One region of the Vibrio sp. BS-M-Sm-2 genome, then DNA from elsewhere that is predicted to be linked to it. Evidence: riboswitches for the same ligand, from Rfam matches in the RefSeq annotation. Region 1 holds a riboswitch; the other holds the start of a gene.
What was found. Region 1 has a riboswitch for thiamine pyrophosphate ahead of thiB (thiamine ABC transporter substrate binding subunit). Riboswitches for the same ligand answer to the same signal wherever they lie in the genome.
Positions count from the first base shown of each region.

Region 2: another riboswitch for thiamine pyrophosphate. It lies ahead of thiD (bifunctional hydroxymethylpyrimidine kinase/phosphomethylpyrimidine kinase); the one in region 1 lies ahead of thiB (thiamine ABC transporter substrate binding subunit).

Region 1 covers NZ_CP167894.1:2,307,647-2,311,937, reverse strand. The annotation lists gene thiP (thiamine/thiamine pyrophosphate ABC transporter permease ThiP) at 1-1,478, opposite strand, end outside; gene thiB (thiamine ABC transporter substrate binding subunit) at 1,591-2,583, opposite strand; TPP riboswitch at 2,637-2,756, opposite strand; gene AB8613_RS10570 (flavin prenyltransferase UbiX) at 2,800-3,423, opposite strand; gene mpl (UDP-N-acetylmuramate:L-alanyl-gamma-D-glutamyl-meso-diaminopimelate ligase) at 3,462-4,291, opposite strand, start outside.
Region 2 covers NZ_CP167895.1:1,150,484-1,154,774, reverse strand. The annotation lists gene AB8613_RS21090 (ABC transporter permease) at 1-783, opposite strand, end outside; gene AB8613_RS21085 (ABC transporter ATP-binding protein) at 776-1,534, opposite strand; gene thiD (bifunctional hydroxymethylpyrimidine kinase/phosphomethylpyrimidine kinase) at 1,524-2,417, opposite strand; TPP riboswitch at 2,514-2,625, opposite strand; gene AB8613_RS21075 (DMT family transporter) at 2,724-3,641, opposite strand; gene AB8613_RS21070 (AraC family transcriptional regulator) at 3,727-4,291, opposite strand, start outside.

The DNA of each region.
Region 1 (4,291 bases):
AGCAATTGGAATAGGTACAAAGGCAGTGTTCTAAAGTCTTGGCTACCAAATAAGGCAATCGCACTTAAGTCGCCCATCGCCAGCATAAAGCTGATCGAGAAGGCTTGCGCCATCGGCTTACGTAATGCGCGCCACTCCACCAACCTAAAGCGAGTGAATCCTGTCATTCCTAAGCTTGCACACACATACTGGTACTGCTGAGACAAATGCAGCATAGGTTGAGCTAAGGTTTTAATTACGTAAGGCAGTGCCATTAAACTGTTGACGGCAATCACGATAAAGAAAGCCAAGCTGAACACATCGGTAAATGAGCGTAATAGTAGGAAGATACCCGTACTGATCACTAGCCCCGGAGTGACTAAGATAATAGTGCCAATCAGCTCGATTTTATCGGCTCGAAAGTTCTTATTCTGTAAGCGCCATGCTCTGCTGGTCAGTAGTATCGCGATACCAATACCAACCGCGATAACACTTGCTAATGACGCGACTTTAACCGAGGTCATTAATGCCGCCCAAAACGGCTCACTGCTGAGTACTGTCAGTGCTTGCGAGTTAATACCACTGACGATAACCATAGCTAATGGCGGCAATACCAGCATTGAGACTATGATGATCCAGAAGCTGTCCCAAGCTTTTGACCACCAGCTGTCCTTAACCAAATATTTCTCTTCCGCCAACTGGCTGGCCGTCACAGAAATAGGTTTCGATAGGCGTTGAATGCTGACCGCGAGCACTCCACACAGCAGCATTTGCCATATCGCAAGTAGCGCGCCAGCCTGCAGGTCAAAGTCGAATTTGATTGCTTGATAGATGGCGAGCTCAATGGTGGTCGATTTCGGACCACCACCCAACGCCATCACGGTAGCAAAGCTGGTGAAGCACAGCATGAACACTAAGCCACACACATGCGGTAATTGCTGCCTTAGCCTCGGCCATTCAACCCATTTAAATTTATTCCAATGGCTCATGCCTAAGTGAGCACAGAGTTTATGCTGCTCGGCAGGCACAGTATCTAACGCTTGCAAAAGTAAACGACTAGCATAAGGCAAGTTAAAGAAAACATGCGCCAACAAAATACCATTCAAGCCATAAATCGAAAATGGCAGTTCAATATCGAAGTTCGCCAAAAACTTAGCTAACCAACCACTATTACCATAGATCGCAAGTAAGCCAAATACACCGACTAACACCGGCAGGACTAAGGTGGACGCGAACAACCTTAACAACAAAGCGCGTCCAAAAAATTGTCTACGGCACAGCGCATGAGCAATAGGTATAGCAAAGCCAACACTCAGCACTGTTGAGAGTGTCGCTTGATAAAAGCTGAATTTCGTTACATGCCAATAGTAGGGATCGGACCATACTTGGCTGATATCAAGAGAAGGGGCATTGCTAAGCAATGCCCCAACTGCTGAAACCACGAAGGCGGTAATGAGTATCGCAACCCAGATCCCGACCTTAGGTGTTTTCTTTATCATAAATTGATTTTTTACCGTAAATGGTTCACTCCAAACATAACGAATGAACCTTTAAATACAGAAAGCTAGTTTTTTTAAAGTACGTTAGAAAGCTCATTTTTTAAATAGTAAGTTAAAAAGTAAGTGCGCTCTGCCACTCTCGGATCCAAGGCTTGCGCTTAGCGGCAATTTCTTCAGGCGTGAAGCTTAGCGCTTTCTGAGGAACCGTAAGTTGCTCGAACCCTTTTGGAAGCTCAATATCGGTCACTGGGTACATCCAGTTGCCTGTTGGCATCGCCGATTGGAATTCATTACTTAGGATAAACGCCATAAAATCATCAGCCAGTTTCTCGTTCTTACTGCCTTTAACTTTAGCGGCCACTTCAACTTGAGTGTAATGCCCTTCTTCGAAGCTTGCTGCTGCGTACTTAGAATCGCTCTCAGCAATAATGTGGTAAGCCGGAGACGTTGTGTAAGACAACACTAAATCCGACTCACCTTCTAGGAACATAGAATAAGCTTCAGACCAACCTTTGGTTACAGTCACTGTTTTCTGAGCAAGCTTCTTCCATGCTGCTGTCGCTTCATCACCGTATACCGACTTCATCCAAAGCATCATGCCTTGACCTGGTGTTGATGTACGTGGGTCTTGGTAGATAACCTTAAGATCATCTCGCAGCTCAACCAGTTCTTTCAAGCTCTTCGGCGGGTTTGCCAACTTCTCTTTGTTGTAAACAAAAGCAAAGTAGCCAAAGTCATAGGGAACAAAAGTGCTATCGTTCCAACCATTAGGAAGCGTTACTGATGAAGTATCAACATTATGCTCAGCCAATAAGCCCGTCGCTTTCGCTTCAGCCATCAGGTTGTTGTCGAGACCTAGCAAGATATCGGCTTTGCTATTGCCCCCTTCAAGACGTAAACGGTTCAGGATAGAGACGCCATCTTCTAGCGCGACAAAATTCACATCACAACCACATTTTTCTTCGAATGCTTTTTCAACGGCAGGACGAGGGCCCCAATCCGCAGCAAAAGAGTCATAGGTGTATACGGTCAAAGTATTGTCTGCAGCAAAGGCAGAAAAAGAGATCGCTGTAGTAACAGCAAGAGTAGTTAATGTGAATTTCACTGGACGCTCTCCATAGTCTGAGCGGCACAGGTTTGAGGGAGGAGAACGGTAGAGGTTGTTCCTAACTCAATTCCTACGCCAGCATTATCTGGTTCAGGTTTACGGGTCCCAAGCATCTGCTTGATCTCAGCTCGCATTCATTATTTGAATGGTTCGCTCCCCGATGAGTGTTCAGAATTGTAATTTGATTTTTAACAATAAGCTATCAAGTTTGGATCAATTACGTTGATCGTAGCCCCAACGTGGCACTAAACCTTGTTCGATACCAAGATGATCAAGAATACGCGCCACCATAAAGTCGACCAGATCTTCAATAGACTTAGGTTGGTGATAAAACCCCGGAGCCGCAGGCATGATCGTCACGCCCATGGTCGATAGTTTGTGCATGTTCTCTAGATGAAGCGTAGAAAATGGCGTTTCACGAACTACCAATAACAGTTGACCTCGCTCTTTCATGACCACGTCTGCTGCTCGCTCAATCAAGTTATCCGACAAGCCGTGTGCAATCGAAGCCAAACTTCCCGCAGAACATGGACACACTACCATCTGCTTAGGCGCTGCTGAACCAGAGGCAACCGGTGAGAACCAGTCGTCTTTGCCACACACCACAAGCTTTTCTGGGGCGCAGCCAAGGTGTTTAACCAAAGCTTGTTTCGCCGCATCCGGCCCAGCAGGTAACTTAAGCTCATGCTCGGTCGCCAATACCACTCGCGCAGCCGATGAAATCAGCAAATAGACCTGATAATCGGCCGCCAAAAGGCATTCAAGTAAACGTAGGCCATAAGGCGCACCGGATGCGCCAGTGAAAGCAAGAGTTATCGCTTTATCGTGTTTTGTCATGTTCTCAATTACTTCAAATTATAAGGTCGTGGATGCCGTTAGCCTTTGAGTGCCAATCCATCCAACAGTTTTTGGTGAATACCACCAAAGCCACCATTACTCATTACCAAGATTTGGTCACCCGCTTGTGCCTCTGAGACAATTTTAGCAACGAATGCATCCATGTCATCACTCACGTGTGCAGGTTGGTGACAAGCGTCTGCAACATCTTGAACCGACCAATCAATGTTACCCGGTTGGAATAAGTAGGTAGAATCCGCCTGCTTCAACGAATCAGCCAAGGTTTCTTTGTGCACACCACGTTTCATGGTGGCAGAACGAGGCTCTAAAACGGCAATGATCTTCTTAGTGTCGACCTTATTACGTAACCCGCCTAGCGTAAGTTCAATCGCCGTTGGGTGATGAGCAAAATCGTCATAAACAGAAACACCTGCCACCTCGCCTTTAAACTCCAAGCGGCGCTTAGTGTTAATGAAAGTAGCTAGTGATTCACACGCTAAGTCAGGAGTCACACCTACGTGTCGTGCAGCTGCTATCGCCATCAAGGCATTGTTTACGTTGTGGTCGCCCACTAAATCCCAGTTTACCGTTCCAACACATTCATTTTGGAAGTAGACCTCAAATTGAGAGCCGTCTTTGACTAACTTCTTAGCATCCCAATCGCCTTGCTCGCCGCTTGATTCAGTCTCACTCCAACAGCCACGAGATAGAACATCTTGAATAGCCACATCTTGTTTAGGTGAGAAAATACGGCCATTGCTTGGCACAGTGCGCACTAAGTGATGGAACTGACGTTTAATCGCCTCAAGATCATCGAAGATGTCCGCATGATCGAACTCTAGGTTATTCATGACCAAGGTTCTTGGGT
Region 2 (4,291 bases), on a different replicon from region 1:
TAATTTGTCTGTGATGAAATAGAGCGAAATAGATAGCACCGCCAAGATGAATAAGGCAGCAAACATCTCATCAATGATCATGCGTGCGTTGGCTTGCAGCATTAGGTAACCCAGCCCTTCACTCGAACCCACCCACTCGCCGACAACCGCACCAATTGGGGCAATAACCACAGCCACACGAATGCCAGACGCCAAAGTTGGCAGCGCAGCAGGCAGTTGGATATAACGCAACAATTGCCATTTCGATGCACCCATGGTCTTGGCAAGATCAAGATAGCCCGTCGGTGTATTTCGCAGGCCGTCGTAACAACAAGTGGTCACGGGGAAGAAGATAATGATCGCCGCCATCACCACTTTTGACGCGATGCCATAGCCTAGCCACAACATCAATACTGGCGCGATCGCAAACACAGGGATAGCTTGGCTAGCAATTAAGATAGGCAACAACCAGCGTTTCAACGGTTCGAACATCAACATCTGTAGGGCGAAAAACAGCCCCATGGATAAACCGAGCAATAGACCAAGTAAGATCTCCTGCGCAGTCACCCAAGTGTGTTTGAGTAGCACATCGTAACGTTCAATTAGCTTGATGAAGACTTCTGCGGGAGCTGGCAGAATGAAGCTTGGCATCTCGAAGATAACCACCACCAGTTGCCATAAACCGAGAATCACGGCGCTGCTGATAAGCAAACGCATAACGGGATTCATCTGACGAGGACGTTCAGTGCTAGCCTGTATGTCGGTTGAACGAGCCCCAACTTCGCTTCGCGTTAAATCATTCATAATCACGTTCCAACTGAGCTAAGATCGCTTGTTGCAACTCAGCACATTCACCATCTAACACTCGAGGTGTTGACGTGAGAGGCACAGATAAAGACTGAGCACTCGCAGGTGTGCCTTGCAACACATACAAATTGTCCGCCAAACGCACCGCTTCTTGTGGATCATGGGTGATCAACACAACGGTTTTACCTTTTAGCAGTTCACACGCTAAACTTTGCAGCTTGTGTCTTGTTACCGCATCCAGCGCAGAGAACGGCTCATCCATCAGCACCACTGGCTTGTCTTGCATTAAGGTGCGAGCCAAAGCAACACGCTGGCGCATGCCACCAGACAACTGATCCGGCATCGCATTCGCACAATCAGCCAAACCAACCGCAGCTAATAACTCGAGTGCTTGATTGATTTGCAGTGCTTTATCAGAAGCTGGATTTTGAAAACGATGACTCAGGCAAACATTGTCGATGACCGATAGCCATGGCAGCAACAGATCTTGCTGCGCCATGTAAGCAATGCGATCCGTTAAAGGCAATTCATCAGACGTTGCCAATGTGCCCTGCCACTCCACCTTGTCTTCCAGCAAACCTGCAAAATAACGCAATACCGTGGTTTTCCCGCAGCCACTTCGACCCAACAATACCGTCCACTTACCTGCGTTTAAGCTAAGCGACAACCCAGACAAGGTCGCGTGCTCACTGTCGTTATAACGTAAGGAGGCATTGCTGAGTTGAACACCAACCGTATTAACGGACATTACCGTGCCCAACGAAGAAGTGATTTACCGGGCCGTGACCTTGACCGACTTGCAACTCATCAGCATGAGCAATAGCACGTGAAATGTATTGTTTACCTAAGTCGACAGCTTCTGGAAGCGTATTGCCTTGAGCCAAGAAAGAAGCGATAGCAGAAGAGAGCGTACAACCCGTGCCGTGGGTATTTTTAGTAGGAAAGCGCTTCGCGCTAATCAGAGCAGATGTGGTTGGCAGAATCAGTAAGTCGTTACTGTTTTCATCCTTCTCTAAGTGACCGCCTTTCAAGAGAACGGCTTTAGCACCTAGTGCGCGTAAGTCTTCAATCATGCCCTGCATTTCTGCTTCGCTTTCAGGGACAGCTTTGCCTGTAAGTGCAGCGCCTTCTGGCAAGTTAGGAGTAATGATGTCTGCCAGCGGAATCAGCTCTTGTTTCAGCGTGGTGATAGCCGAGTTTTCTAACAGCAGATCACCACTTGTCGCGACCATCACAGGGTCAATCACTAAGTGCTTAGGTTGATACTGCTTAATTTTGTCTGCAACGACTTTGATGATTTGCGCATCGGCCAACATGCCGACTTTTACTGCCACGATATTGAGATCAGTAAAAACCGCATCTAACTGACTAGCGACATGGTCGAGTGGAATAGGAAAAATGGCGGAAACGCCTTGAGTGTTCTGGGAAGTGATAGCGGTAATCACAGAACAAGCAAAACTACCGGTAGCAGACATGGCTTTAATATCAGCTTGGATCCCTGCACCGCCGCCGCTGTCTGAGCCAGCGATGGTTAAAACAATCGGAGTATTCGTGCGAATCGTGTCTTCAGCAGAGTGCTGCTGTGTTGAGGATTTTGGCGTTAAATCTTTTGAAATAGAACTGTGTGTCATTGTCGCTCCTACTATCTTACAAGACGTAGGAGAACGAACACTGATCGAAGGAGAAGTCGCATTAGGCTCATGAAAGTTTTCATGGGTGCAGACGTAGATCGAGTGCTTATAGTTCCCTACGCCAGTGTTAACTGAATCAGGTTCAACGGGTCTCGATTAACGATCTCAGCAAACACCAAATAAGGTATATGCCCCCCGACTATTGATAGCGATAGTAACAGCACTCTCACAACTGAGATACTGATTTTATTCAATTATAAGAATTACGCATGAATAAATTTCAATTAGGCTCAACAAAACAAATACTTATAACGTGCCTTTAGATGGCTTCGACTGTATCAACAAGCACAGCACAATCAGAAACATACCTAGCCAACCTATAAAAGGAATCAGCTCACCGACAACGCAGACGGCAAGCACCGCTGCGACTACTGGTTCAAACAGAGTCAGCAGATTGGCGCTACTCGCGGTCACGTGGCGTAAACCAAAACTGAACGCGATATAGCCCAAGCATTGTGGGATTAACGTCAGATAACTGATGACTAATACGTTAATCTGCGAGGAAAACAGGTTCTCACCAGTAAACCAGAGCGTTGGCAGCAACAGCATCGCACCAAGGCCAAAAATACTGCCCATTGCCGCTTGTGACTTAATCCCTTTGTCGATCAGTGCTTTGGTCGCCCAAGAATAAATGGCATAACACAACCCAGCGAGCAACCCCAAAGCAATACCTAACAGCTTTAGATCATCACCGGATTCATTCGTCGATGAAGATTCTGAAAACACCAACAACCCAATACCCACGACACCAATCGCAAAGCTAGTGAGCCAACGTTTGTTGATGTTGTTATTTTTGCTAATCAGACACTCTAACAGTGCTGAAAAGAAAGGTGCGGTTGCAATCGAAACCACGGTACCAATCGCCACGCCTGATAATTTCATTGAAGAATAGAAAGTTAAAGGATAGACCGCCAAAGCCAAAGCGCTCACTGCCAACAGCTTCTTATTCTGCAAAAGTTGATCAAGGACTAATAGGATTTTTCGATACGCTAAGCCCGCTTGCATTAGGCCGCCGACACCCATAGAGAAAGCACCAATCGCTAATGGGCTTAGATCAGGCGCAAAACTTGCGGCGGTGCCTGTCGTGCCCCATAAAATGGAAGCAAACAAGATGGCTAAAGTGCCCGTTTGGAATTCGTTAACGCGATTGATGGCAAGATTCATTTCTATTACCCAATTTTCAGTTCTGAAATAGATAATAATGAAGATTGATAAAAGTTAGTTTGCCGAAAGGACGCTATTGTTGTTTCTAAAGACTGTCTTTCATTGAGCCTAGAAACGCCCTTGGAGACATTCCAAAGTGCTGAGAGAAGCGGCGACTGAAAGCAGAAACATCACTATATCCCACATTTTCAGCGATCAATTGAACAGGTAAATCTGTGTGGGTTAACAAGGCTTGAGCTTTCTCCATACGATATCGAGTGATGTATTTAAGGGCACTGATACCCAGGCATTCTTTGAAGCGTTTTTTGAATTGAGTAGGACTCAAACAGGCCGTTTCTGCAAGTTGTGAAATGGATAACGGCTGCGTGTAATTATCCGCTATCAGCCTTTGTACGGCGCGGATTCTTGGGTCGATGCTCTTGCTCACTTGTTGTTGCTCTAACAGCAGTGAAAACACATCCAAAATTGATGACTCAATACCGCTATCGACCTGATATTCCAACTGCTTCTCTACAAACAACAAGAAGCTCATCAAAGGTGGCGTTATCGTGAAAACCGAAAGCTCATGCTCTAACAAATGCTGCGGCAACTCCGCCATATCCGCGACAATAAACCGCGCTGCTTCATCCGCCTTAAACGCATGCGCGGTG